2 regions of the Bacillus sp. z50 genome follow, and region 2 is predicted to be linked to the other one. Evidence: predicted binding sites of a transcription regulator. Region 2 holds the regulator's gene; the other holds the start of a gene.
The links. The regulator Rex, encoded in region 2, represses fermentation and respiration genes when NADH is low (regulators of the CRP and FNR family bind a similar motif). The targets are predictions, from matches to a motif close to TTGTGAAATATTTCACAA.
Positions count from the first base shown of each region.

Region 1: adhE (bifunctional acetaldehyde-CoA/alcohol dehydrogenase) is a predicted target of Rex. The motif match lies at 5,285-5,302, and genes of this name have one in related genera.

Region 1 covers NZ_JBZFQL010000003.1:529,936-545,483, reverse strand. The annotation lists gene AC4G3N_RS11940 (bifunctional metallophosphatase/5'-nucleotidase) at 1-439, opposite strand, end outside; gene AC4G3N_RS11935 (sulfite exporter TauE/SafE family protein) at 450-1,274, opposite strand; gene AC4G3N_RS11930 (DUF72 domain-containing protein) at 1,525-2,370, opposite strand; gene adhE (bifunctional acetaldehyde-CoA/alcohol dehydrogenase) at 2,510-5,113, opposite strand; gene AC4G3N_RS11920 (c-type cytochrome) at 5,476-5,781, shown strand; gene AC4G3N_RS11915 (mechanosensitive ion channel family protein) at 5,880-6,761, opposite strand; gene sufB (Fe-S cluster assembly protein SufB) at 7,153-8,550, opposite strand; gene sufU (Fe-S cluster assembly sulfur transfer protein SufU) at 8,614-9,048, opposite strand; gene AC4G3N_RS11900 (cysteine desulfurase) at 9,038-10,267, opposite strand; gene sufD (Fe-S cluster assembly protein SufD) at 10,267-11,571, opposite strand; gene sufC (Fe-S cluster assembly ATPase SufC) at 11,589-12,374, opposite strand; gene AC4G3N_RS11885 (YuzK family famiily protein) at 12,734-12,886, opposite strand; gene AC4G3N_RS11880 (MetQ/NlpA family ABC transporter substrate-binding protein) at 13,169-14,002, opposite strand; gene AC4G3N_RS11875 (methionine ABC transporter permease) at 14,016-14,684, opposite strand; gene AC4G3N_RS11870 (methionine ABC transporter ATP-binding protein) at 14,681-15,548, opposite strand, start outside.
Region 2 covers NZ_JBZFQL010000008.1:74,114-89,661, forward strand. The annotation lists gene pth2 (aminoacyl-tRNA hydrolase) at 1-55, opposite strand, end outside; gene AC4G3N_RS17700 (hypothetical protein) at 753-1,490, opposite strand; gene AC4G3N_RS17705 (TasA family protein) at 1,612-2,874, opposite strand; gene AC4G3N_RS17710 (signal peptidase I) at 2,922-3,641, opposite strand; gene AC4G3N_RS17715 (hypothetical protein) at 3,660-4,205, opposite strand; gene AC4G3N_RS17720 (glycine zipper family protein) at 4,879-5,220, shown strand; gene groL (chaperonin GroEL) at 6,076-7,710, opposite strand; gene groES (co-chaperone GroES) at 7,768-8,052, opposite strand; gene AC4G3N_RS17735 (CPBP family intramembrane glutamic endopeptidase) at 8,353-9,084, shown strand; gene AC4G3N_RS17740 (YdiK family protein) at 9,081-9,293, shown strand; gene AC4G3N_RS17745 (redox-sensing transcriptional repressor Rex) at 9,330-9,989, opposite strand; gene AC4G3N_RS17750 (ABC-F family ATP-binding cassette domain-containing protein) at 10,629-12,551, shown strand; gene tsaD (tRNA (adenosine(37)-N6)-threonylcarbamoyltransferase complex transferase subunit TsaD) at 12,927-13,943, opposite strand; gene rimI (ribosomal protein S18-alanine N-acetyltransferase) at 13,940-14,392, opposite strand; gene tsaB (tRNA (adenosine(37)-N6)-threonylcarbamoyltransferase complex dimerization subunit type 1 TsaB) at 14,392-15,096, opposite strand; gene tsaE (tRNA (adenosine(37)-N6)-threonylcarbamoyltransferase complex ATPase subunit type 1 TsaE) at 15,096-15,548, opposite strand, start outside.

The DNA of each region.
Region 1 (15,548 bases), on a different contig from region 2:
GATACAATTCAGTAAATGGAGCTGTTACGCCAAAAAAAGCAATACGCCTTCCTTTAGGCGTTACCCTAATATAATATGGCAAAGCCCAGCTAGGTCTGCTTCCATCAGGTTTATAAAGATTGGCAACGGTAACTGGAAATTCGGCTTCCTCATATAAATGATCCAATTCATCATGGGGTAATGTAATTCCCTCGTTATTGCCAATCGTTGCACCGTTTATGCCCGCTTCATTTAATAATTGAATATTTCCTTTTCCCATTGTACCTTCCGTAAAAGGATGAAATCGGTCAACATGATCACCTATATCGAGCTTAAACACAATATCTCCGGCTTCCTCATATGCCGCCTGCTGATTATTCATATATGTTACAATTTTATTCCAATGCTCAAAATGACTATGTATATCATTTATATGAAACAAATGAATTGTTTCCTTCATATTCCCACCTCTAAATTAACGCTTGTACCCCTTCCCAGATCAATTTTATGCCAACTACTACCAGCATGATTCTGAGTGCGATGACCAAGGTTGTACTTTTCATTTTCGTATTTACAAAGGCACCCAATTTTGCTCCAATATATCCACCCGGTATTAGCGCCAATGCATAAAGCCAATTGACATGGCCCTGAAAAATGTGGCTAATGGATCCAATAATGGAAGAGAAGAATATTAACAACATCGATGTCCCGACAGCGACATGGGGAGGAAAATGGAACGCAATCAACATAACCGGTACCATCAAAGAGCCTCCGCCTATCCCAAATAACGAAGAGAGAAAGCCGACCGCAAAAGAGACCAATATGGCGCTACTTTTTTTGTAACCATATTGATGCTCACGCCCTTCCTTATCTATGTATGTACGTGTAACCATCCCGTTGAAATTCTTCTTTTTTGGCTTCAGTTCATTTCTGACCATAAGGAGAAAGGACATGAAAACCATAAGGATTCCAAACAGGATATTAAAGGCATCCACATTTAAATAGGAATTGGCCCATCCTCCAATCAAACTGCCTGGCGCAATCCCAATCAAAAATAAATATGCACTTTTATAGTCCACAGTCTTCTGCTTTAAATAAGCAAGAGTAGAAGACAGCCCCGTAAAAATCAGGGTAAACAGAGAAGTACCCACTGCCATTTGGGGGCTGAGGGCACCGAGGATTCCACCTGATAAAAATAATAGAATCGGAACGATGATAATACCTCCGCCCAATCCAACAAGGGAACCGAAAAAGCCGGCAGCTAACCCCACAATTATTAATAAAATATAACTCATATAATCCGCCTTCCAATGATTTAGTAATAAAGAGACAAAGCTGCTTGATTATAGCTCATCGGTTGTTTATATCATTAATAACACCTCGACGTTATTGCAGAGAAAAATCGTCCAGGCGTATCTGCCTAATAAATCCTTGCGATGTTCCTTCCAACCGCTGGAGGCTTTTAACTTGATTCAGTCGAAGTTTGAACTCCTACTGATTTATCTCACGACCTAATCGAGGTGGGGAGACTTCTGCTGAATCAAGTTAAAACAAATCCATTTGTCTCGGATTTAAATCTTGATAGCTTATCCCGAGCATTTGTTGAAATTCCTTTGCGTTACCAGCGGCGTCTCCACCGGAATTATTGTTAAATAAGACAATGATATCCCTTGTATCCTTTGCTAACTCCTGGATTCTCATTCTCCATTCAAGCAGTTCTTCTTCATTGTATTTATATAAATATCGAACTTCCCGCCAATTTGCATCATTCGGTTTATTCCAGCCATACACATTTCTTCCATGCATCCGCACAAGTGTAACTTCGGAATCGGTTGCAACTGGTACTGTCGGGATTGAACCCTCGCCTGCTTGCGGTTCATCCACAATTGAATGAATCCACCCTTCTTCTTTCATAAAAGACAAGGTTGCTTCACGATATTTCTCACTAAACCATGATTGATTTCTGAATTCCAAGGCCACCTTACAATCGCCCATCATTTCCTTGCAATACCTTAAATAACTGACGTTTTCTTTTTTACAATCAAACCATGGGGGAAATTGAAACAAAACCAAGGCCAGCTTATTCGCGTTACTGTACGGCTTTAAGGAATCCTTAAAAGCATGGAACATGTCTTTTTTTGATTCAAAAGGGATATCGCCACGCTGATGGCCCGTCATTCCTTGATAGGCTTTAACTATAAATTTAAAAGAATCAGGTGTCTCTTTAACCCATTTCTCAGCGTTCCTAATCGGCTGTACCGCGTAAAAGGAGGCATCAACTTCCACTACCGGAAAATGGCTGCTGTACTCAGCCAGCTTATCTTTAGGCTTAATAGTTGAAGGATAAAGGGTATCATGATCACCCCAACCAGTTACACCAATATAAATCATAAAGGATCTCCTCCTACGTCATATAATAGCATATGAATACAGATCCTTGGTGAATGGTGCTCCTTTGTTATGGAGGACTACATTTAATCCTATATACAAAAAAGACGGCACATTTCATGCCGTCTTTTTTACCAGATTATTAAACTCCTTTGTACGCTTCTCTTAAGATTTCTTCCAGTTCACTGATTAGAGGTAATTTTGGATTGGCAGTTGTACATTGGTCTTCAAATGCACGCTCTGCTAATATTTTTACATTTTCCTCAAATCTTTCTTGAGTTATTCCTTGTCCTTTAATGCTCATATCGATTTCCAATGATTTACCCAGCTCAGTGACAGCCTCTATTAATGACTGAACCCCTTCTTCAGTTGTGCTTGCAGGTAGTCCCAGTATTCTGGCTATTTGAGCATATCGCTCATCCGCACAGTAGTATTCATATTTAGGGAAGAGCGCATGTTTTCTTGGACGAATGGCATTGTAACGAATAACATGCGGCATAAGAATTGCATTAGAGCGGCCATGCGGGATATGGAATTCAGCTCCAATCTTATGTGCTAGGCTGTGATTAATACCCAGGAAGGCATTGGAGAAGGCCATCCCTGCCATACAGGATGCATTATGCATTTTCTCACGAGCTTCCTCATTCGCTCCGTCATGGTACGCTGTTTTTAAATTATTAAAGACTAGTTCAATAGCTTTTAAGGCTAAACCATCTGTATAATCATTTGCCATTACAGACACATAAGCCTCAATGGCATGTGTTAAAACGTCCATCCCTGTATCAGCTGTGATATTTTTAGGAACAGTCATGACAAACTGGGAATCCAGGATTGCTACATCCGGTGTTAAGGCATAGTCAGCCAGCGGATACTTTACATTCGTTTCTTTATCCGTAATAACCGCAAATGGCGTTACTTCAGAACCAGTACCGGAAGTGGTCGGGATGGCAACAAATTGGGCTTTTTCACCTAAGTCAGGATATTTATACGTACGTTTCCTGATATCAATGAATTTTTGTTTAATGTTAAAGAATGATGTTTCCGGTTGTTCATAGAATAACCACATGCCCTTCGCTGCATCCAGCGCAGAACCACCGCCCAGAGCGACAATTACATCCGGCTCAAAGCTATGCATTAATTTAGCACCCTTGAATACTGTTTCATCAGATGGATCCGGTTCAACATCCGCAAACATTTCGATTGCTTCAATCCCTTTATTTTTCCATAAATATTCTTTAACAATATCAACATAACCAAGGCTTACCATGCCTGGATCCGTTACAATAAAGGCACGTTTGATTCTTCTCATTTTTGCTAGATACTGTGTGGAATACTTCTCAAAATAAATTTTTGGCGGCAATTTAAACCATTGCATATTATTACGACGCTGTGTCATCATCTTCACGTTAATCAAGTGAGTAGCTGATACATTTTCAGAAACTGAGTTATTTCCATAAGAGCCACAACCAAGTGTTAAAGATGGAATGAAGGCATTATAGATGTCACCAATTCCTCCTTGAGCAGATGGGGAATTTACAATAATACGACATGCTTTCATTTTTATTCCGTATTCCCGTTGGATTTGTTCATTGGTGCTATGAATAACGGCCGAGTGTCCAAGACCACCTAAGTTCAGCATATCCATACATGCACCAAAGCCCTCTTCCGTAGATTTAACACGGATACACGCCAATACCGGACTTAATTTTTCACGAGATAAAGGATATTGTGGACCTGCACCATCAATTTCGGCAATTATTATTTTGGTATGCTCAGGTACTTTAATTCCAGCCATTTCAGCTATCTCATTAGCAGATTTTCCAACAATATGAGCATTAACGGCACATGATTGTTCATCAATAACAAGACGTTCAAGTTTCTTTAATTCTTTATCATTTACAAAATAGCAGTTATTTTTTATAAACTCTTGTTTAACTTCTTCATAGATCTGATCATCTACAATAATAGCTTGCTCAGAGGCACAGATCATGCCGTTATCAAAAGACTTCGATAAAATAACATCATTGACTGCACGTTTTACTTTAGCTGACTTTTCAATATAACAAGGTACGTTACCAGGACCTACACCGAGTGCCGGCTTACCTGTAGAATAAGCTGATTTAACCATTCCTGCTCCGCCTGTCGCAAGCACTAATGCGATATCTTTATGATTCATTAATTGCTTTGTAGCTTCAATGGATGGGTGCTCAATCCATTGAATACATCCTTTAGGAGCACCTGCAGCTACGGCAGCATCATGCAGGACTTGCGCCGCCTTCTTGGAGCATTCTTGTGCTGATGGATGGAAAGCAAATATAATTGGGTTACGTGTCTTAATAGATATTAAAGCTTTAAACATAGTAGTCGAAGTAGGATTCGTAACTGGTGTGACACCTGCAACAATTCCGACAGGCTCTGCAATCTCCATGACACCTGTTTGTTGATCTTCACGAATGACACCAACCGTTTTATCGTATTTAATACTGTGCCAAATATATTCCGTTGCAAACATGTTTTTAGTACATTTATCTTCGTAAATCCCTCTGCCAGTCTCTTCCACCGCCATTTTAGCTAAAAGCATGTGTTGATCAAGACCGGCAATTGCCATTTGATGAACAATCTCATCGATTTTTTCTTGATCAAATGTCTCAAATGTACGCAGGGCCGATTTTCCATTTTCGATTAACTCTTCAATCATCTCAGATACCTTAAGGACTTCTTCTATTTTTTCTTCTTTAACAGCCATTTCAATTTCCTCCTTATAGAAAACCTAGTATTGGTCGTAAATAGTCCCACAGGGATAAAATGCGTCCCTATTAGTGAAAAAAATTACTGAACATCCTATCTGACAATTTAATTTTATCAGATTATTTAAAATCAGTCTGTAAACAATTTGTGAACACCTTCACCTTACAGATTGTGAAATACTTCACATACTTATTATATGCCTGCTTTATGTATTTGTCTAACTGTAGTCATTATTTTTTGAATTTAAGTCCTTTGTCATAGATCCACTTCTATCGGATTGACAGAGAAGTCTTTATATTGACAAAATAATAAACTCAAGTAAAGTAATTCTTAAATAGAACTGAAGGGAGAATGATTCCTATGTACAATAAAGCCCTCTTACTGGCAGGCTTAGTTTTTTCTTTAACTGCATGCTCTTCTGGTAATGAAGAAGAATCGCAAAAACCACTAACAGAAGAAGAAAAAATATATGCCAATAACTGTGCTTCCTGCCATGGCAATGCTTTAGAAGGCTATGCCGGACCAAAGCTTGAGGATATCGGAAATAGTATGAGTAAGGACGAAATCCTGGATATAATCAATAACGGTGCGAAAGGAATGCCTGCAGGAATAATCAAAGGCGAGGATGCAGAGAAAGTTGCTGCATGGCTTGCTGAGAAAAAGTAGAATAGAGATTTAAAGAGAGATATGGAATCAATGGTTTATGGTTTAATGAAAATTAAACAGCACTAAGAAATGCCGTTACCACTACGTAACGGCATTTCTTAGTGTTCTATATAATCCTTTTGTCTATCTTGTACGGCAAATTGTTGCGATGCTAAACCAATACGATTTTCATACATTTTCTGCGCCATAACTTTCTTAGCCATTTGAGCTGCTTCCATATAGTACTCATCGCTTACTGTAGCTTTGATTGAAAATCGTAAGCCATACGGACTGCTATCTAATGAAGATAAGCCATGAACTTGATAGGGTTCGAGATATTCTCCTTTTAAATCAGTTTTGAGATAATGGATTTGCTTTTGGTTGAGTTCATCACATACCTCAGCAAGTAACTCTTCTATTTTTGCAGGATTCTCTTGGAAACTAACAATTACGCTCTCAAAAATTCTTCTCCTTTCAACATTTCCGTTTTCTACTTTGCGAATTTCACCATTTGGAACTGTCATTAGTTTTCCGTTAAGTAATCGGATTTTCACCACTCTAAATCCCATATCCTCTACTGTCCCACCATCTATTTCCCCATTTACGTGGACAAAATCCCCTCGCTGAAATTGTTTTTCGAATATCATAAAAAACCCTGCCAGAAGATCAGTCATAATTTTTTGGGCACCCAGTCCAACTACAATTCCTACCACTCCGCCGGCAACCAGTATATTTTTGATATCCACGAAGGGTTTAATCATGGCAAGAATAATAATAAAGAAACCCAAATAATTAGACGTGTTGCGTACTACAGATTCAATTGTTTGTTCCTTTTTCTCAATCAAAAAATTTGTATGCTTAAAGAACTTGTGAAGAATAAACCTGACGAGATAAATCAAAGCATAGGTGATGATAAAAGTGTATAGGATTGTTAATCCATAACTTTTGAGTTGAGGCCAATCAATGCTGATATAACTTTGTAACCTGTTAATAAAGTCCATATCTATCCTCCCTAATTATAAAAACAATATAAGGATTACTAAATACTACTAAATATTCTGTTATTATCCAAGTGTTATTGTTTAATAAAATCTATTAGACCTATTTAAATAAAATAGAGGCAGATGCTATGGAGTCTAAATTATATGGTTCATGGCTAATATAAGTTGCATTGCTTATTCTTCCTTCGGTAAAGATGGGGCATAGCCGCGTCATAGGTGGCTTCCTCCACCTTTCACACATCCTGCACCTTTACCCCGGTATAGGTGGAGGTGGGGCATAGCTACGCCATAGGTAGGGTATAGGTGATTCCCCTTCAACTTTGGAGACGATAAAAAAAGAATCCGAAAATAAATTCGGATTCTTAATATAGTGGAAAGAGTTGTCTCAGTATTAACCGATAGAACCTTCCATCTCAAATTTAATTAATCTGTTCATTTCAACTGCATATTCCATTGGAAGTTCTTTTGTGAACGGTTCAATGAATCCCATAACGATCATTTCTGTTGCTTCCTGTTCTGAGATACCGCGGCTCATTAAATAGAAGAGCTGCTCTTCAGATACTTTGGAAACTTTCGCTTCATGCTCAAGTGAGATATTATCATTGTGGATTTCATTGTATGGAATCGTATCAGAAGTTGATTGATTATCCATAATGAGTGTATCACACTCGATATTAGAGCGTGCTCCATCAGCCCTTTTACCAAAGTGCACAACCCCACGATAGCTCACTTTACCGCCATGCTGAGAAATTGACTTAGATACAATCGTAGAAGATGTATTTGGAGCTAAGTGAATCATTTTAGCACCTGCATCCTGGTGTTGACCTTTACCTGCAATAGCAATGGAAAGCGTCATACCACGGGCACCCTCACCGCGTAAAATACAAGCTGGATATTTCATGGTAAGCTTGGAGCCGATGTTTCCATCTACCCATTCCATTGTACCGTGAGCATCTACTACTGTACGTTTAGTAACAAGGTTATATACATTGTTTGCCCAGTTTTGGATTGTTGTGTAACGGCAATAAGCATTTTCTTTAACAATGATTTCAACAACAGCACTGTGAAGTGAATTTGTTGTATAAACAGGAGCCGTACAGCCTTCTACATAATGTACGGACGCATCTTTATCAACGATGATTAAAGTACGCTCAAACTGACCCATGTTTTCAGAGTTAATACGGAAATATGCTTGCAATGGTGTATCTACTTTAATACCTGGTGGGACATAGATAAATGATCCACCGGACCAAACTGCAGAGTTCAATGCAGCAAATTTATTATCAGATGGCGGAATTACTTTAGCAAAGTGTTCACGGAAAAGATCTTCATTTTCACGTAAAGCGGAATCTGTATCTTTGAATACGATTCCCATTGCTTCCAGGTCTTCCTTCATATTATGGTACACAACCTCGGATTCATATTGAGCTGATACACCGGCTAGGTATTTTTGTTCAGCTTCAGGAATACCAAGTTTATCGAATGTACGTTTAATTTCCTCAGGAACTTCATCCCATGATTTCTCGGACTTCTCAGATGGTTTTACATAATACGTAATCTCATCAAAGTTTAAATCTGAAAGATTGCCTCCCCATTGTGGCATTGGCATGTTATAAAAATGTTCAAGAGACTTCAAGCGGAAGTCAAGCATCCATTGTGGTTCGTTCTTCATACGAGAGATTTCTTCAACAATCCCTTTAGTTAAACCGCGTTTAGAACGAAAGATGGAAACGTCCTTATCATGAAAGCCATATTTATAATCACCGATATCAGGCATTTTTTTAGCCATCGATCGCTTCCTCCTTCTTACTTAGTTCTAGCTGTTTTTCACTCTCAGCTAAAACATGTCATTTTAGTTTTCGTTAAGCCCTTTTTCCATAGCTTTCCAAGCAAGTGTCGCACACTTAATACGTGCTGGAAATTTACTCACACCTTGAAGGGCCTCTATATCACCAAGATCAAGATCGCCTTCGTCATATTCCTTGCCCTGTATCATGTTCGAAAATATACCAGCAAGCTTTAATGCTTCCTCACTGCTTTTGCCTTTGACGATTTGAGTCATCATGGAAGCTGATGACATAGAGATGGAACAACCTTCTCCATCAAACTTTGCATCTTGCACAATACCATCCTCTACTTTAAGTGTAAGATGAATACGATCTCCACAAGTAGGGTTATTCATATCTATCACAAGACTGCCGTCTTCCAGGCTTCCTTTATTTCGTGGATTTTTATAGTGATCCATGATCACTTGCCTGTAAAGGGTATCTAAATTATTAGAAGCCATTACTGAAATACTCCTTTGTTTTAACGAGTCCTTCGACTAAACGGTCGATATCTTGTTCTGTATTATATACATAAAAACTTGCTCTCGCCGTAGACGAAGCTTTTAACCATTTCATAAGCGGTTGTGCACAGTGATGCCCGGCACGAATAGCTATTCCATCTGCATCCAGAACGGTAGCGACATCATGCGGATGAACATCCTCAAGGTTAAAAGTTACTACACCAGCTCTTGATTCCGGATTTTTAGGTCCATAGATTTGGAGCCCCTCTATACTTGATAATTTATCAAGTGCATAAGCAGCAAGCTTATGCTCATGCGCCTCTACATTATCAAGACCAATCTCATTCAAGAAATCAATTGCAGCTCCAAGTCCAATGGCACCTGCAATGATTGGAGTACCGCCTTCAAATTTCCAAGGCAGCTCTTTCCATGTAGAATCCTGCAATCCCACAAAATCAATCATCTCTCCGCCAAATTCGATTGGTTCCATATTCTCGAGGTATTCCTTTTTCCCGTACATGACACCAATGCCAGTTGGTCCACACATTTTATGTGCAGAAAAGGCAAAGAAATCACAGTCAAGATCCTGAACATCCACTTTCAAATGCGGAGTGCTTTGCGCACCATCTACAACCATTACTGCTCCATTTTCATGGGCAATTTTCGCAATTTCTTTAACCGGATTGATGACACCAAGCACATTCGATACGTGCATAACTGAAACGATTTTCGTGTTTGAAGTAATCACTTCTTTGACTGTTTCAAGTGAAATAGTACCGTCTTCTTCAAGCGGGATATATTTCAATGTCGCACCGGTTGCTTTAGCTACTTGCTGCCATGGAATGATATTACTATGATGTTCCATCATACTGATAACAATTTCATCACCAGCTTTTAGGTTAGCTTTCCCGTAGCTGGCAGCAATTGTATTAATCGAAGTCGTTGTCCCTCTTGTAAAGACAACTTCTTCGATGGATTTCGCATTAATGAACTTTCTTACCTTTTCACGTGCTCCCTCATAAGCATCCGTGGCCATCGTTCCAAGTGTGTGAACACCACGGTGTACATTAGAGTTATACCGCTTGTAATACTCATCAATAGTCTGAATAACGGATGCTGGCTTCTGCGAAGTTGCGGCACTGTCCAGATATACTAATGAATGACCATTGACTTTCTCATTTAAAATTGGGAAAAGTTCTTTAATATTCGTTGGAATCATTATTTAACTTTCCTTTCAATTACCTCAGTCAACTGCTTTTTAACAGCTTCAACAGGTAATTGATTTACTACTGGGGCAAGGAACCCATGGATAATTAAACGTTCTGCTTCTGTTTTACTGATCCCTCTGCTCATTAAATAATAAAGCTGAATTGGATCCACACGGCCTACAGAAGCTGCGTGTCCAGCTGTTACATCATCTTCATCAATTAACAGAATAGGGTTTGCATCCCCACGTGCTTTCGGACTAAGCATTAATACTCTGGATTCCTGTACAGCATCAGCTTTAGTGGCACCATGTTCAATCTTACCGATACCATTAAAAATGGAGGATGCTTCATCCTTCATAACACCGTGCTTCAGGATATATCCATTTGAGTTTTTACCAAAATGAACAACTTTAGTTGTAAAGTTTTGAGTTTGTTTACCAGTACCAACCACTACTGTTTTAGTATCACCATATGAACCATTACCATGTAGGTTTGTAATATTCTCTGAAATAGTATTACCATCGTTCATTAAGCCCAATGCCCATTCCACTCGTCCATCATTTCCTACATATGCATTACGGTTTACATAGGTTTTCATATCTTTAGATAATGTATCAACTGCACCATATTTAACGACCGCATTGTTGCCGACGATAACCTCAGAAATGATATTTCCAATAGTCTCTTTGCCGTCAACCAATGAAATATAGTTTTCAACGTACGTTACGGAGCTGCTCTCTTCAGCAACAACAAGTACGTGATTATATAATTCAGTCTCAGCATTATCAATCATGAAGATAGCCTGGATGGGTTCTTCAATAACCACGTTGCGTGGGATATAAAGAAAAGCTCCACCATTAAAGAGTGCTGCATGTAAAGCTGTAAGCTTATTCGTTTTTACAGGAACACTTGTAGTCATGAAGTATTTTTGCAAAAGTTCAGGATGTTCTTTAGCAGCAGTCCTGATATCTGTAAAAATAACACCTTTATCTTTAAGTTCCTGAGATACTGTCAAATAAGCAGCTGTATTGTTTCGTTGTACATACAAACTTCTGTTCTCATCAGGATTGATCAGCTTTTTCACGTCTTCAGCAAGTTCATCAATAGATGTAAATGTCTCGCTTGCAACGGAGTTCACTTTCATATCCTCTAATTGCCATTTATCAATCTTCGTTTTATCAGGTCTCGGCATAGGTAGCTCAGCTGAGGCAGAAAGGGCGTCTAAACGGAAGCTTTCAAGCCAGGCAAGCTCACTATGTGCTTTTGAAAAAGATGATACAACATCTTTTTCGAGTAATGTAGTTTCGATTGTCATAACGATCCTCCTATTGCTTATGCTTCAATTCCTACTGTTTCGTCTTCAATACCTAATTCTTTTTTAATCCAGTCATATCCTTCTGCTTCTAAGCGTTGCGCTAGTTCTGCTCCACCGGATTTCACGATTTTACCTTGCATCATTACGTGAACATAATCTGGAGTAATGTAGTTCAATAAGCGTTGATAGTGAGTAATCATTAGGCAGCCAAAATCTTCGTTTCTCATTTGGTTGATTCCTTTGGAAACAACTTTCAGCGCATCAATATCTAAACCGGAGTCGATTTCATCAAGAATCGCAATGGCTGGTTGCAGCATTAATAATTGAAGGATTTCATTACGTTTCTTTTCACCGCCGGAAAAGCCTTCATTTAAATAACGTTGAGCCATATCTTGATCCATTTCTAATAGATCCATTTTTTTATCCATTTCTTTAATGAATTTCATTAAGGAAATTTCGTCTCCTTCTTCACGTTTACTGTTAATAGCAGAACGCATGAAGTCGGCATTAGTAACCCCAGTAATTTCACTTGGGTATTGCATTGCTAAAAATAGACCGGCACGAGCACGTTCGTCAACTTCCATTTCAAGAACATCTTCACCGTCCATTGTGATGGAACCACTTGTTACTTCATATTTTGGGTGACCCATGATAGCAGATGACAATGTAGATTTTCCTGTACCATTTGGCCCCATAATTGCATGGATTTCTCCACCTTTAACTTCAAGGTTTACCCCTTTAAGAATCTCTTTACCTTCTATTGAAACATGTAAATCTTTAATTGTAAGAACTGAACCAGCCATTCTTATACCTCCAATATATAGTCATCTAAAGTTTTAGATTATTTCTATTCTCAATTTATTCTCATTACAATCTTATAACAAATCAAATCTAGATTCAACTTTTTGAAACGAGAAAATTACATAAAATGGACATAATATTTTAACATAATACTTAGCTTTACTGACATTATAATGTTAATTTTCACGAAAGAAAAGAACCAGCATGATCTTTACCAACCACCCTGATTTTAAAGACGGCAGTAACATTTTTGCACTAATTGAAAACATAAAAACAGGTAGAAGGAGAAATTGATTTTTCTTCCGCTACCTGTTTTTATGATTATCACTTTTAGAATTATTCACTTTATCACTTGATTCATTTACCCATGTACTCTTCTATTCACATCATTTAAGATTTGATTACTCTTCATATAACTACGTTCACGCTTCTCTTCTACTTTCATACGCACTTCAAGATTCTGACTGTAAACTTCATAGCCAACTCCATGTGCCTGCCTCATCGCTTTTTCCATTTCATCTGTTACTCTAAGCTGTAACTGATTGTCAAAGATAATGAATCATTCCTTTCCATTTATTATAATAAGGGTATCACTTTGCAGAAGAACCCTCAAAGTCTATATACCACACTGAGCACATCTTAAAAGTGATATTGCGTATTTCTTCTAGGAAATCCTTGATTATCCTGAAAAATAATACCAGAGAAGAAAATAATTCATTGGAAAAGCATCTTATAATACACCTATTATATGATAAAAAAGGTGCAGCTAAATGAATAGCTGCACCTTTTTTGTCTATTATTTATTTGATGGGATAACGGACCCTTTGTAGTTTTCATTAATGAAATCCTGGATATCTTTAGAATGAAGAACTTCAACCAATGTTTTAATTTCTTCCTTATTCTTATCCTCAGATCTAACAGCAATAATGTTTACGTATGGATTATTATCAGCACTTTCCAATGCAATCGCATCCTCAGCTGGTACAAGATCCGCTTCAATGGCATAGTTGGAATTAATCAGTACTGCATCGCCTTCATCATTATTGTAAACCTGCGTAAGCATAGGTGCTTCAATATCCGTTTTAAACTTTAAATTCTTCGGATTTTCCGCAATATCATCCACAGTTGCTTTAGTTTTATCAATGCCTTCTTTTAGCTTTATTAAGCCTTCTGTTTCCAGCATAGATAACATACGTCCATGATCAGCTACTGAGCTGCTCATAATGATGCTTGCGCCTTTTGGTAGGTCATCCAGGCTGTCGTATTTTTTAGAATAAACACCAATCGGTTCAATATGGATTCCGCCTGCATTGGCGAAATCATACCCATTATCCTTCACTTGACTCTCAAAATAAGGGATGTGTTGGAAATAGTTAGCGTCAATTGAGCCATCTTCCAATGCTTTATTCGGCATTACATAGTCTGTAAATACTTCAACTTCAAGTTTAATACCTTTTTCTTCAAGAAGAGTTGCTGCTTCTTCCAATATTTCTGCATGTGGAACATTTGATGCGCCAATTTTAATCGTTTTTAGTTCTTTGTCCCCGGAATTGGATTCATCTCCTGATCCACCGCAGGCTGCCAATAATAGGGTTAATCCTAAAACAAGTATGAACGATAACTTTTTCACTTTGGTTTCCTCCCTAGCGCTTATCTAATTTTCTTGTTATAAAATCTCCAATAAATTGGAGAATAAACACAATAATCAATACTAAAATAGTAGCAACAATCGTGACATCTGTCTGTCCGCGGCTAAACCCTTCCAAATAGGCAAGGTTTCCAAGTCCGCCCGCACCAATCATACCTGCCATCGCTGTATAACCTACAAGCGCAATTGCCGTAACTGTGATACCAGAAACAAGTGCAGGCAGAGATTCAGGAATTAGCACCTTCCATATGATTGTAAAGGAAGTGGCCCCCATCGATCTTGCTGCTTCGATTACACCTTTATCAATTTCACGCAATCCAATCTCAACCATTCGCGCATAGAATGGAGCAGCACCTATAATTAAAGCTGGCAAAGCCGCATTGACACCGATAATACTTCCTACTAATGCCTTTGTGAAAGGAATTAACAACACGATTAGAATAATGAATGGAATGGAACGGAATATGTTAACGAAAGCACCTACAATTCCGTAAATCACTTTGTTTTCCCACATATTCCCCTTTGAGGTCAAGAATAATAGCAGACCCAATATAATTCCAAGGAAAAAAGTTGCGATTAATGAGACACCTGTCATATACAAGGTTTCCCATGTCTTTTCATAAATTCGTTCCCAAACTACATTTGGTAATAATGTTTCCATCATTCTGAAATCACCTCCACACCAATTTCCTGATTGTGGAGATAGTCAATCGCTTTCGCCACTTCAGCAGCATCACCGTCTACATGAATAAATAACGTTCCATAGGACCCGTGCTGAGTCTGCGAAATTTTACCCTGTAATATGTTTACATTGATTTTGTAAGAGCGGATAACCTCTGATAAAACAGGGGTTTCAGCTGATTCGCCAATAAAGGATAATTGTACAACTTTCCCCGTCGGATATTCAGCAAGCAAATGCTCAATCGTCTCTTTCGTTTCTTCTGGCTCAGTCACTTGCTGTACAAATCGTTTAGTAATCGGAGCATTTGGTTTTTTAAATACATCAAGTACTTTTCCGCTCTCGACCACTTTCCCCATCTCCATCACAGCAACGCGATGACAGATTTTACGAATAACATGCATTTCATGTGTAATTAATACGATTGTCAAGCCAAGTCTTTTATTTATATCAACGAGCAAATCCAAAATATCGTCTGTAGTCTGAGGATCAAGTGCTGATGTCGCCTCGTCACAAAGAAGAACCTGTGGATTGTTCGCTAATGCGCGCGCTATACCGACCCGCTGCTTCTGACCGCCGCTCAACTGAGATGGATAAGCATTTTCACGGCCATCTAATCCTACCAGACTTACCAGTTCCTTCACTCTTTCTTTACGTACCTTGCTTGGTACGCCCGCAATTTCTAAAGGAAACTCTATATTTTCGCTGACTGTCCTTGACCAGAGGAGATTAAAGTGTTGAAAAATCATACTTATTTCCATTCTGGCTTTTCTTAATTCAGCGCCTTTTATAGCAGCCATATCTTTGCCTGCCACCAAGACACTGCCTTCTGTTGGCTTCTCTAAACCG
Region 2 (15,548 bases):
GTAAATCTTTTCTCATCACAATAACCATCTTTGTTGTACTTGACTTCTTTTCCAAGTTGATAGCTCCTTTTCGCAAAGAATATGTTGAAATTGTTTACTCAACTCCATTTTATTTTTTCATATGCCTATTGGTGCCTATGTGGAGAAAATTCAATGATTAATAGTTTGTGGTAAGGTCTTGGTCAATTCACCCTTTTAAAAAAGGGACTAATATTCATTGTTAGTTTTCTAAGCTATCGCTAATGCTGTTTGCTATAATGCAGTTTAACTTATGTATTTTCAAATGGTGTATGTACATCCTTTTTTCACCATTAAAAACAAAAAAAAGAAGCATCCCGCAAGTTTTTCAACTTGTAGGATACTTCTTTTAATGGAAGAGGCAGATTACATCATGCCGCCCATATGGTTACAAAGTGTAATATATTTTCCTATATTGGAATGGAACTGCGTCAAATCGACGTTTTACTCGCTATATGTGTAATATCTTTATCTTGAATTTACTGCGATTTATTAGGTTTCGTTAGCAAAATGTTAGCACTTGGTTAGCAGCTAAATATATACGGTTTCACCTTTCCTAAAAGCGATGCAATTCAATATGCATCGCTTTTAACGTTACACGATCGATATGCGGTGAATTAGCAGCTAAAATCCAGGGGCTGGAGCAGTAGCTAAAACTGTGTCCCAACCAATAGTAATTTACAAAAAAAAACCGACACTCAAAAATATGAATGCCGGTTTCTGTTACATTATTCTCAGTTCTGATCTGCAATTTCAAAAGTCTCTTCTGAATCATCAGGAACTTCAGATGGTTGAACAGTAGAAGGTATGTTGTCTAATTCACCATCTGCTTCATTGTTTATTTCTTCATCTGAATCTCCAATTACATCTTTATCTAAATTTTCTTCTTCATTTGGTCCAAGTGCAGGTGTTGAATCTGAAGCATCATTCGATATTTCTGTGTCTTCTAATTCTTCCATATCAGCAATGTTCATTTCTGATTGTGCTGATGTTCCGATTATATCATTATTTTTAATTGTATTTTCTCCACTATAAGTTCCCCATGCACTTTCAAAATAGTATTTCCCTGTTGTACCAGGGTAAAAAGTAAACGTCATTACTTCTCCTGGCGCTAACTGAGTACTATATAATGGTAAAAAACCTTCCGGCCCAGATATTCTAAAATACCCTGTACTAGCCGAACCGTTTGCCTTCACAGTAACCTTATAACCTTCTCCCTCTGCCTTTTGGGTAAGGATATATTCGCCATTTTCCATGGCTATTGTGGCAGCTCCGTCTTGAATATTTACGGTAATATCATACTTGGCTGATTCTATACTTTGTATAGAAGTGGTAACATTGTCTGCAAACCAAGCCCATGTTGTACCCATTAAACAGGTTATGCATATAATTATTCCCAACAAGGAGGGCATAAGCATTTTAACCAAATTATTACTCTCTATTATGTATTTAAGTTTATATAATAATTTCAATTTTCTCGCCCCCTTAAATTGTGCTATAAATGAGCAATCAAAAGGCACTACGCTAACAGGGATGAAATGCCCTTTGATTGCTGCCCACAATGTGGGCAGGCTTAATTATACTAATAAATGTTTATTCAACTATTTTACCATTTGCACCATAGTAAACTGTCGAGTTAGAGTTATATCCATAGCGAATTGGAGACTTCGTAACTCCAGTAACTTCAAATGTATTATTATTATTGTATATATCTAATTTCAGACGTCCATCAACCTGATCTTTGTCATAAGCAGCGGTAGCACCTGAATAAAGCTTGCCGCCAAAATCAGCAGATGAGTAATTATGTACCCAGAACGCACGAGTGTTACCCTTTAATGTACTATTAGTAATCTTAACATTATTCATGGCAGGGCCGCTGTTGAATACTCTAACTCCACAATAGTCAGAATCAAATACACAGTTGTTTGCATTCATGGTAACTTCACCCCAGTTATTGAGATGAACTGCAAAGTTCATATCTGTTCCAGAAACGCTAACTGTTACACCTTCCATATTCAGTACGCCGCCATCTGTAACATTAATAGCAGTTGCAGCACCATTCCATCCCATGTTGACACCTGTGTGAGTCAGTTTTACAGTCCCATTAAGAAGTGTCAGCTCTCCACCATTTACGTCAAGCATAAAGTTATGTGTCGCGGTATTTGTATTTTCAGCAGTAAGAGTCTTTCCGTTCAGATCAATAGTTACAGCTTTTCCATTTTCGATAACTACTTTCTGTTCGTTGCTTAAAACAATGTCATTCGCCAGAGTAACACTTTCGCCAGCACTTAATGCAGCCACTAATTCATTAGCTGTGGCAACTGAATATACTGTATCCTGTGTGGCAACTACTGTAATTCCAATACCATCAATTGATTTACCCTGATATTCATTACCAGCAGTTGTTTTCATAGTACCGCTTATAGTAATTTTTTCAGAATCACCCTTAGCTAATTTGTATTCCTCATTAATGTTTGCACCTTCAATTGTCCAATCAATGGCTTTGTTAAGTTCTGCATCACCATTGATGCCAGTAATGATAACTTTATACTTAAGAGGTAAGTTACCTTTATTCTTTACAGTTACCGTTTCTAAATTGTATGTAGCCCCTGGTTCCCAAAGGATTTCATCCTTTGCTCCATCAGGAGTATTCCAGTTAAGAGTCTTACCTTCAACAGACGCCTCTTCGTTTGCATCTAAAAGCGCAATGTCTAGAGTCCCTGCTTGAATTTTGTTGACACCTGTGCTTGCTGTATCCGTAAACCAAGCAAATGTTGCACCGGCTAACATTGTTACGCTCGCACATGTTGACACTATGCTCGTAACTAATGCTCTTTTAGTTGATCCTTTTTTCATATCCTATCTCCTCCTAAAACATTTTTGGTATCGGTCGAGAGATTCCCCTATTCACCGTTACCTTGTGTATATGTAGCAGCATCATTGCTGTTTACACCATTGTTAGTCGTTCCAAGCTGTTCTTTCAATTTCAATAGCTCTTCCATCATCTTTTGAGATTCAGCTCGTTCTTTTGCAATTTCGTCTCTCTCTGCTTGCAGCTCGGCTTTTTGTTCGGATTTGTACTTTCTAAATAGCCGAATACTATCCATTAAATGAATGACAATCAACAACATAAATGGAATGAAAATACAACAAATATAACCTGGTGTAGTCTTTAAAAACTGGAAGAATGTCCCCACTTTTGGAATATGAGTTTCGTATTTACCTAACACATACTCGTATGTAACTACTGTTTCATCGTCTGTATTTGTCGTTGTTCCGTATGTAATAAATCCGGGGTTTCCATTCGCACCCGTCGTTAAACTTCTGATTTTATGAGTAACTGTTTCTCCATAATTGTCAGTACCTGTGGAAGTATAGGCAATAATATCTCCTTCCTTCAAGGTGGACGGATCTGTTTCTTTTACAAGAACTAAATCCCCTGCATTAAAATCTGTCTTACTCATGGAATCAGATAAGACAATAAAGGGTTTATACCCAAAAAGATTTCGTTCCGGCTGATCAAAGGTCGTTACAGAGATGATTGTAAACACCATCATCCCTATACTTGCTACCATAAGGAACCACGTCATGATGGCTTTCATGATATGTAACGCTTTTTTCATTTCCTTGTTGTTTCCTCCTTAGTCAAATTCTCTATCTGGATTATTTTTCGTTTGTACTGCATCTGCACAAAGGGTAAAGGTTAATGTTGCATCTTGCGTACTACGGCTTTCTTTTGGATAATGGAACTCAATTTCCAATTCTTTTTTTTCTTTTAAACGTAATGGATCATTAGCTGAAGATACCATCTGTCTTGTAAGTTCACTTGGTTTACCAAAAAATAAAACTTGTTCATCATCACGAATGGTCACTTCAATCACATCAGCAAGTCCACCTGTAATGTCGTCAAAATATATCTTGTAATAAGCTTCACATGTGCTGTTGTTTTGAATATAGAATTCCTTTGCAACGGTCATACCTGGCTTAAAAAGATACTCATGTTCCTCAATAACTGGTTTACCATCATTTAGATCAATATCTATTTTCCCGACACTAAAAATATTGTTATTTACCCACACCATCGACCATATAAGAGCAAAGGTGGTAATACAAAGGCAAATAGAAAGTATGAAAATTGCAGCAACACTTGTTTTCAACTTTTTGCCTGTCTGTTGATTATTTTGCATATGGCTCGCTCTCCTATTTTTTGTGTTTTTTCGGAAGGAGTTTTAATATCAGCAGTGAACCTGTTATAAAACTAAGCGCTAATGCTACATTTGAATAATCTAGCTTACCAGGTGCACGAACTAAATTAGCTTTTTCATCTACCCACCATCTGAAATCAGCTTTCAATTCCGTACTGTCCATATACTCATTCCCAACCGAAGTATCAAGATAGGTGGAAATTTCGTAATACAATTCTTCCGTTTTTGCAGTATCTGATTTTTCCAACGTATATGTTTCTAATTCACCCATATCTCTCATTAATCCGTCATAGAGAACATCTCCACTATTAAGAAGAACAACTTTTAGCTTCAATACTTCTAATAATTTTTCTGGTTTGTTATGTATATCTACCAAAAATTTTATTGTACCGGAGTTTTTATATGACACCTTAAGACAGAAATTCTTTACTTCTAAATCACCAGGCAACATATTGGTTACCTTAAAAGGCTCATTGTCTATGAACTGTCCTTTATGGAGTGAAATAACGGTTGATGTAGGTTTACTACTATCACTGTCGCTATCGCTATCGTTAGAACCATTGTTAGAGCTATCGTTAGAGCTATCGTTAGAGCTATCGTTAGAGCTATCGTTAGAGCTATCGTTAGAGCCACCGTTAGTGCCACCGTTAGTGCCATCGTTAGTGCCACCGTTAGTGCCACCGTTGGAGCCATCGTTGGAGCCACCGTTAGTGCCATCGTTGGAGCCACCGTTAGTGCCACCGTTGGAGCCATCGTTGGAGCCATCGTTGGAGCCATCGTTGGAGCCATCGTTGGAGCCACCGTTAGTGCCATTACTTTCTATAGTAATATGGTCTTCGTTCGAAGAGTTGCTATTATCTGTTCCAGTATTATTTTCCGTATTCTCTGTTTGATTGTTTGTATTACCGCCATCTTCAGGGATAATATAATTTTCAGGCACACTGACAGATGTCGATTCTTTCGATGCAAAATGCTTATATATCCCTATTCCTATTAGAGCAACAAGGCTTATGCATAGTAGGATCAATAAGATGGTAATTATCTTTTTGTATTTTTTATCACGTTCCACTCTACCTTCCTCCTTGTTCCTTTTTTCATTAGAAATAAAAAATGCATTCCACTTTTAAAGGAATACACATTAAAATGACAGTTATTTCTTTTTCCAAAAGAGTACCCTTTAATTTTGTACAGTCCATTTTTCAATTAATTTACCAAGTATTTAATGCTAGCTCGTATGTTACTTGCTATCTCCATAAAAAGCCTATTTTTTATATATTATTAATTGTAAAAGATTTATATTTTCTCCAATATATATTCCTCTCGGAAAAATCTATCTTTTCAGGAGTTTCTTTATCTTTTATTATTATATCAACATAATTTTTTATAGCAATAAAATTTTTAAAAACCAAACTTAACATTTTTGTATGAATTTTTTATCTCCTGTTAATCTTTAAAATATACGATTCCCTTTAACCTTCTCATCATCCACACCTCCAAAAAAAGGTGATTTCTCTTCTGTTATTTACTATATTAAAAAAGTTTTAGAGATCTATATTCTTAAGTCTTCCAAACTTTTAACAAGCAATATAAAAAACAACTATACAAATGTTAGTTGGTTTCTTTTAAATATATATCGAGATAGCGTTATTTTAATTCCAAGACAGTTATATATGGAAAAACATAGGTACTGGTGGTGTAATTCCTAAAAGAAGAATTCATTTTTACCAAACTATTTAAAGAAATAAAAAGAGGCTTCTCATAAATTAATGAGAAGCCTCTAATCGGGCGAGAAATGTTAGCATCTCTCTTATCCCCTATTCAAAATCCTTATATATCAAGGGTTTGGGGCTGATTACATCATGCCGCCCATTCCGCCCATACCACCCATGTCAGGCATTCCGCCGCCTGCACCAGCTGGCTCTGGCTTGTCAGCAACAACTGCTTCAGTTGTTAAGAACATAGCTGCAACAGAAGCTGCGTTTTGAAGTGCAGAACGAGTTACTTTAGTAGGATCCACGATACCGGATTCGATCATGTTTACCCATTGGCCATTAGCTGCATTGAAGCCAATGCCGATTTCTTCTTTTTTAAGACGTTCTACAACTACAGAACCTTCAAGGCCTGCGTTGTGAGCGATTTGGCGAACTGGCTCTTCAAGAGCACGAAGTACGATGTTAACACCAGTTTGTGCATCGCCTTCAAGTTCCACAGCAGCCACTTTATTGTACACACTTACAAGTGCAGTACCACCACCGGCTACGATACCTTCTTCAACAGCAGCACGAGTGGAGTTTAGAGCATCTTCAATGCGAAGTTTGCGCTCTTTCAATTCTGTTTCAGTTGCTGCACCTACTTTGATAACGGCTACGCCGCCAGCAAGTTTAGCAAGACGCTCTTGTAATTTTTCTTTATCAAATTCAGAAGTAGTTTCTTCTAATTGGGAACGAATTTGATTGATACGTGCACCGATTTCGCTAGTTTCTCCAGCACCTTCAACGATTGTAGTTGTTTCTTTTGTAACAACAACTTTCGCAGCGCGTCCAAGAGAAGTTAATGTAGCAGATTTAAGGTCACGGCCTAGTTCTTCAGTGATTACTTCACCGCCAGTTAATGCAGCGATGTCTTCAAGCATAGCTTTACGACGGTCACCGAATCCAGGAGCTTTAACAGCTACTGCATTGAATGTTCCGCGAAGTTTGTTCACAACTAGAGTTGCTTGTGCTTCACCTTCAACATCCTCAGCAATTAGCAATAAAGGTTTACCTTGTTGAACAACTTGTTCAAGGACAGGAAGTACTTCCTGGATGTTAGAGATTTTCTTATCTGTGATCAAGATGTATGGATTTTCTAGTACAGCTTCCATTTTATCGGAATCTGTTACCATGTATGGAGAAGAATATCCACGGTCGAATTGCATACCTTCTACTACATCTAGTTCAGTTGTAAATCCTTTGGATTCTTCGATTGTGATAACTCCGTCGTTACCAACGCGTTCCATTGCTTCAGCAATTAGAGCGCCAACTTCTTCGTCAGCAGAAGAAATCGCAGCAACTTGTGCAATGGATTCTTTGCCTTCGATTGGTTTGGAGATTGCTTGTAATTCTTCAATTGCAACAGAAACAGCTTTTTCAATCCCTTTACGAACGCCCATTGGGTTAGCGCCAGCTGTTACGTTTTTCAATCCTTCACGAATCATAGCTTGGGCAAGAACTGTTGCAGTAGTTGTACCGTCACCAGCAATTTCATTTGTTTTGCTTGCTACTTCTGCAACCAATTTAGCACCCATGTTTTCAAACGCGTCTTCAAGCTCGATTTCTTTTGCGATTGTTACACCATCATTTGTGATAAGTGGGGAACCGAATTTCTTTTCAAGAACAACGTTACGTCCTTTTGGTCCAAGTGTAACTTTTACTGTATCAGCTAATGCATCTACCCCACGTAACATAGCGCGGCGAGCTTCTTCACTAAATTTAATATCTTTTGCCATACGTAAATTACCTCCTCGATTTTTTTGTTATGTCTTATTTTTTAATCGACATTTTCGTTAAGCAATAACGGCCAAAATGTCGCTTTCACGTAAAATTAAGTATTCTTTACCTTCGTATTTAATTTCTGTACCTGAATATTTAGAGAAGATAATATGATCGCCTTCAGATACTTCCAATCCTACTCGCTCACCATTCTCAAGGACACGGCCTGTTCCTACCGCTACAATTTTGCCTTCAGATGGTTTTTCTTTGGCAGTGTCTGGTAACACGATGCCGCTTGCAGTTTTTTCCTCTTGTGCGACAAGTTCAATCACAACGCGATCTCCTAGTGGCTTTAACAAGTAAAACTACCTCCTTAAAGTTATCTCCATTTTTATTAGCACTCATCATCGTTGAGTGCTAACACAATTTATAGTTTAAATAAAGAACCAATGATTTGCAAGTAATATTAGTTAAAATTTTTAAATTTTATCACCATTTATTTATCTTACCCAAATAAGGTCTAAATATCCTTTTTATTTCAGTTTGGTAGATGAAGAGAAGGAAAATGTTTCGCAATTGTAACTATGAGGTAAAAACGGTTAAAATTAAAGATATACGCAATCTAATATCTATATAAAAGATTAAGGGAGTTTTTCTATTTGAAAAAATATTACTGGTCAATTCTCATTACCTATATTGCCATGCAATTTTCTTCTATTCTTGGTATCCCAATTATGCTGGTTTTCTTATCGAACACGAATATCCCCGCGGAACGGATAGAAGTATTGGCTGCAGGGTATTGGATTGTTATAAGCTTTATTCTGGCTTCTATCATTACTCTAGTCCTACTGAGATATGAAAAAAATAATAGAAGCTTAGGCGATCAGGCAAGTGTGGGAGCTTCGATCGGCTGGGCAATTGGCGGAGTATTTCTTGCTTTGTTTTCACAATCTATAGCTGGTAATATCGAACGAATTATTGGTATTCCTACCGGGTCTGAAAATACACAGAATATACTCGGTCTCATTGAGGCAGTACCGCTTGTTATGGTAGTCAGTTCTGTACTTGGGCCATTTTTAGAAGAGATTGTCTTTAGGAAAATTATCTTTGGCACATTACACAAGCGATTGAATTTCTTCCTGAGCGCGTTAATCAGTTCACTGATCTTTGCCGTTGCTCACATGGAATTTGTACATATCCTGCTTTATACAGCAATGGGATTCACATTTGCTTATTTATATGTTAAAACAAAGAGAATCCTTGTTCCTATTTTTGCCCACATTACTATGAATACATTAGTTGTAATCGTACAATCACTTTACAAAGATGATATATTAAAAAATATGGAAGAGCTTAATAAAGTTCAAAGCTTTATCGGAGGTTTGTTATGAGACGTTCACCGTTGTATATGGCAACGACTTACTTAATTTTAGGTGCTATTTTTATATTTTTTGCTGTTCAAAATGTATCACGCAGCGGTTGGGATTTCTTTACCTATTTCCTGATCATACTGGCTACACTTGATGTTGGTTCAGGAATCCGCTTGGTGATGATTCATAAGCAAATAAAGAAAATGAAAAGTGAAAAACCAAAAGAATAACAAAAAAAATCTCGGAGGGAAAACCTTCGAGATTTTTTATTCTGTATCTTCCGTATTTCCGGATGGATAATGTTTAAGAAAATATACTAATGATTGCAATTCGACTGCAAGGTCAATATGATGGACACGAATGCTGTCTGGCACATTCAGACGTGCCGGCGTAAAGTTTAAAATAGCCTTAATGTTCGCAGCCACTAAACGATCTGTAATAGATTGGGCAACCTGTGATGGAACTGTTAAAATAGCTACACTAATATCTTGCTTTTCAAGTTTTTTCTCCAGTTCATCCATATGATAGAGCGGAACATCCCCTATAAGGGTTCCTACTTTATCAGGAGAAACATCAAACGCCATTTCAATCTTTGTATTATTATTTTTCATAAAATTATAATTTAAGAAAGCTGTACCTAGATTCCCGACTCCAATTAGAGCTACCTTTGTAATCTCATCTTGATCGAGAGTTTTTCTAAAGAAGGATAATAGATAATTAACATTGTAACCATACCCTTTTTTACCTAAAGCACCAAAGTACGAGAAATCTCTTCGTATAGTAGCTGAATCTACTTTAACAGCTTCACTTAGTTCTGCGGAAGAAACTCGTAGTTTTCCTGACGCGTGTAGATTTTGTATAAAACGATAATATAATGGAAGTCGTTTGGCTGTAGCCTGCGGTATTTTAGTATTTTCCTGCAAAATTAATTCCCTTCTCCCTATTCTTTCTTGTCAATCGTTACTCCATATATCAAAACTGCCTTTGATAATCCCGACTGGTTTTACCCCCCGGTTTTCCAATGAAAATAGTTTCCTTCAATAACCATTGATTTTTCGATTGCTTTGCACATAACATATAAGGTTAATCAAGTATTGCTGAAACAGCTGTTATTTCTTACTTTCGTTTTTAAGATTATACGAATAATTAATCTATTCATATTTTCAGCCTTTTTCCATATAAAATCAATATCTAATCCTTGGAGTGCCCGGGTATCACATAGAAATTATATCAGAAGTTTTCTTCACTACCATAATTCTAACTATCTTAGCTATGTATAATACGCCGCTTTTTTATCAATGATTCGTTACTTTTATATTCGAGCAAAATACTAGGACTAGCGGTTCTGATTGTTTCCAGGTTACCTCCGCGATACCAATCATATGGGATCTTTCCTGATTAATAAAGCACGTAAATTCACTGAAAGTTTATTCTCCTATTCCTATTCTATAATATTTCTATCATTTTTGGTAATTTTTGTGTGAGTATTCACAAATTTTCTATTAAGTTGCGGTGCTTATCAAGAGTAGGCTACACTTAAGGTATGTACTTCTTGAGGTGAGAATATGATTATTTTACAAGTTAATAATGTATCCAAATATTATGGAGCTGAAGCAATTTTATCTACTATTAAGCTCGAAGTTCAAACGAAAGACCGTATAGCACTTGTTGGCAGAAACGGTGCAGGAAAATCCACCCTGCTTAAGATCATTGCAGGTCACCTTTCACATGACAGTGGGGAGATCTATAAGCCAAAAGATGTTTCGATTGGATATTTGGCTCAAAATACCGGTCTCCAATCAGACCGCTCTATTTGGGATGAAATGATCTCTGTTTTTGAAGGCTTACAAAAACAAGAAGATGAATTGAGATTATTGGAAAAATCTATGGCTGATCCTTCTGTCTACAATGATGAACAAAAATATAACCGGGTATTAAAAGATTACGATCGTCTCCAGGAGCAATTTAAAAATTCTGGCGGTTACCAAATGGAAGCAGATGTACGTTCTGTCTTACACGGTCTGCGTTTCTCGGATTATGATTATACTACATCTATTAATTCCTTAAGCGGCGGCCAAAAAACCAGGCTTGCACTAGGTAAATTATTATTAACGAAACCTGATTTACTGATTCTAGACGAGCCGACCAACCATCTTGATATCGATACATTAAGCTGGCTCGAAGGCTATCTTCAATCTTACCCTGGCGCTATCCTAATTGTTTCCCATGATCGTTATTTCCTTGATAAGGTTGTCCATCAAGTAATGGAGCTTTCCCGAACATCAATTAAGAAATATACAGGGAATTACAGCAGATACTTAGAGCAAAAGGCAGAGGAATACGAACGTAATGCAAAGCTTTATGAAAAACAGCAGGATGAGATTGCAAAATTAAAAGATTTTGTCCAAAGAAACATGGCCAGAGCATCTACAACTAAACGAGCCCAGAGCCGGCAAAAGGCCCTGCAGCGTATGGAAGTAATGGATCGGCCCTTGGGCGATGAAAAATCAGCTAATTTTACCTTTGAGATTGAAAAGCAAAGTGGTAATGAAGTTCTTCAGGCAAATGATTTGTCTATTGGATATGAAGCATCTGTTGCCAGCCACTTGAACTTTAGAATCACTAGAGGAGAAAGCATTGCACTGATTGGTCCTAATGGGGTAGGGAAATCTACTTTATTAAAAACATTGATTAACAGAATTCCGGCTTTGCATGGAGATTTTCAGCTCGGTGCCAATGTGACACTCGGATATTATGATCAAGAGCAGGCTAATCTATCGTCCAACAAAACTGTGCTAAATGAGTTATGGGATGACTTCCCTAACCAACCTGAAAAGGATATCCGATCCATATTAGGAAACTTTCTATTCAGCGGAGACGATGTAATGAAAACTGTCTCTACCTTGAGCGGTGGTGAAAAAGCACGGCTGGCTCTTTCAAAATTAATGATGCAAAAAGCCAACCTTTTAATTTTAGATGAGCCGACCAACCACTTGGATTTGGACAGTAAATTAGTGCTTGAAAATGCACTGGTTGATTATTCAGGCACTCTCCTCTTTGTATCCCATGACCGTTACTTTATCAATCGAATTGCCGATAAAGTATTGGAAATGAAAGCAGATGGTACAATTGAATACTTGGGAGATTATGACTACTATATTCAGAAAAAACAAGAACAAGCGGAACTCGCTGAACTGGAAAAACCAGCGGATTCTATCTCCAACAATCGCCCTGTTTCAGATAAAACTACTTATCAGGAGGACAAGGAGCTTAAAAAGAAAGAGCGCCAACGCCAAAGACGTATCGCAGAAATTGAAACTACCATTGAAGAACTTGATACACGGATATCCGATTTAAATACACAATTATGTGATCCGGAAATCTATCAGGACCATGAGAAATCATTGGAAATCCAGACAACTCTTACAGCAACTGAAGAAGAATTGGAAGCATTAATGGAAGAGTGGACTTCTCTACAAGACGAATAAATCAAGATAAAAAACCAAGTTAGGGATGGCTTGGTTTTTATCAACATTTTTATCCACATTAAAAAAGTTATAAAATAAGGTTTATTTTGATTTTTCCACATTATCCACAGATTTCAAATCTTTTATCCACAGAATCTGTTGATAACACGTAGTTATCCACAATTATTCGAGTGCTTTTACTTTTCAATCAATTTTTTTACCAATAAAATAAGGCTGGGACAAAAGGTTTCCAGCAACTAAAAAAGCCGAACTATTATAAAGTGCAGTTTAAGCATTATTAATAATAGTTCGGCTTTTTCTATTTAGTTTAATAAAAATTCAATACATCGTTCGGTTTTGGACACAGCAAATTTAGTTATGTCCCAGCCTCATTTTTTATTCCAATATCAATCCTGGATTTGCATTTAAGTCCATGGCAGCTCGTTTGCCTTTTTCAAATGCAATACTACCTGCTGCAGCAATCATTGCTGCATTATCTGTACATAAATAAAGTGGAGGTATAATCAATTCTACTTCCTTTTTGTCTATAAAAGCTTTTTCTAATTTAGTTCTTAATCCTTTATTGGCAGCAACCCCGCCGGCTAACAGTACTTGTTTCACCTGGAACTCCTCTGCTGCTTTTACGGTTTTAGTTACTAAGACATCAATTACACTTTCCTGAAAGCTGCAAGCCAGATCCTCAGGAGCTAACACTTCACCTTTTTGGTTGGCATTATGCAATGTATTTATAACAGCCGATTTTAATCCGCTGAAACTGAAATCATATGAATCCTCTTCTAGCCATGCACGAGGCAGTTTAACTGTTGGCTGACCTTCATGCGCCAGTCGATCAATATGAGGGCCGCCCGGATAAGGTAGCTTTAGCGTACGAGCTACCTTATCATATGCTTCACCGGCTGCATCATCTCTTGTTTCCCCTATAACGTCAAAAGCTCCATGCTCCTTCATCAACACCAGCTCCGTATGGCCACCGGATACAACCAATGCAAGGAGGGGAAAGGAAAACTCAGTGAGAATTCTGTTTGCATATATATGTCCAGCGATATGATGTACATTAATAAGTGGAATTCCATGAGCAAAAGCCAATGCTTTTGCCGCATTTACGCCTATTAAGAGAGCTCCCACTAACCCAGGACCTTCAGTAACCGCAATTCCATCAAGATCATCCCAAGAGATTTCTGCTTTCTCCAATGCCTCTTCAACTACAAGGGTAATTGCTTCAACATGATGCCTTGAAGCAATTTCAGGAACGACTCCGCCAAAACGTTTATGGCTCTCGATTTGAGAAGCTACAACATTTGAAAGAATTTCTCGGCCATTTTTTATTACTGCTGCTGCGGTTTCATCACAGCTGGTTTCTATACCTAATATGATTTGATTTTCTTTATTCACCATAATTCCACCCACATTACTAATGCATCTTCCATATTGTCTGTATAATAAAACTTTCTTATGCCACCGTCTTTAAAGCCCAATTTTCGATAGAGACTTTGAGCAGTTTGGTTTCCGATCCGTACCTCGAGAGTCATTCTTTTCACTCCCATGCTTTGTGCCTTGCCCAACATACGTACCATTAATTCTTCCCCGATTTTTTTGCCTCTCCATTCCGGCAATACAGCAATATTCGTGATATGGCCCTCATCGAGGATGAACCAAGTACCGCAATAACCAATTACTTTCCCCTGGTCCTCTGCTACCAAATAATACGCATATTGATTGTTCATCAGCTCATTATAAAAAGCTTCTTTGCTCCATGGCAAAGTAAAAGAAGCATGCTCTACCTCAATCACACTATCAAGATCCTCTACAGTCATCTTACGAAATGTAATCGTCTGATTCATTACTCTTCCCTCTGTTTCTCTTGAGCTTCTAACCATTTCGCCTCAGCTTCTGCTAAACGTACGTAATTGGGGACAAAGGTGTGGATATCATCACCAGGCAGATTCATGCCATGCAATGCTAATTCACCCGGCCTGGCCTGATGCAACGATAAAGGTGCCATAATAGCCTTATCTCCAAGAATTTCTGTTAGGGCCTCGATATGAATAGGAACATCATTGCCTATGAATAGTATAGGTTGATTGAGTGATTTTAAATGCTCAGCCCACTCAATGGCCAACACATTCTGGTCTTCCTCCAATCTAACTAACTCTCCATTATCCCATTTAAAAAGACTTGTATAAATCTGTCCCCTTCTTGCATCAAACAGTGGACATACCAAACCATTGAAATATCTGCCATTCAGGGCAAGCGCCTCTAAACTTGATACGCCTGATAATTGAATGCCTAGACTCCAGGCCAAAGACTTGGCAATCGTTACGCCAATTCTTACGCCGGTATAAGAACCTGGCCCCTTTGCCACCACGATTTTATCAAGGTCTCCTGGCTTAAGCCCGCATTCCTTCAAAATTGCTTCTATGGAAGGCATCGCCCGTACTGAATGGTTTCGTTTTGTAAATGTTATTTGCTCTCCGATAATCCCTTTTTCATTAGCAACAGCCACTCCCAGGACATTCGTAGATGTATCAATTGCTAATACATTCATTAAAATATCTCCTCACATAGCTTTTCATAAAATTCACCTTTTGGTTCAGCTACAATTCTCCGTCTATCATTCCCATCATGATATAAATATAAGGTCAAAAGCTCTTCCGGCAATTGTCCTTTTATCAGATGAGCCCACTCGACGATCGTAATTCCTTCACCTTCAAAATATTCTTCAAACCCGAAATCTTCCTCTTCATTTTCAATTCGATAAACATCCATGTGATAAAGTGGAAATTTCCCTTTATATTCTTTCATAATGGTAAAGGTCGGGCTATTTACATTTCTTGTTACACCAATTGCTTTAGCAATTCCCTTGCTAAATGTTGTTTTGCCTGCACCTAGGTCTCCCTCAAGCGCAATTACAGATCCGGGAATCAGGCGACTTCCAATTTCCTCTGCCAGCTTCCTGGTCTCTTCTTCACTATTACAAATTCTCATATATTCGGTCAC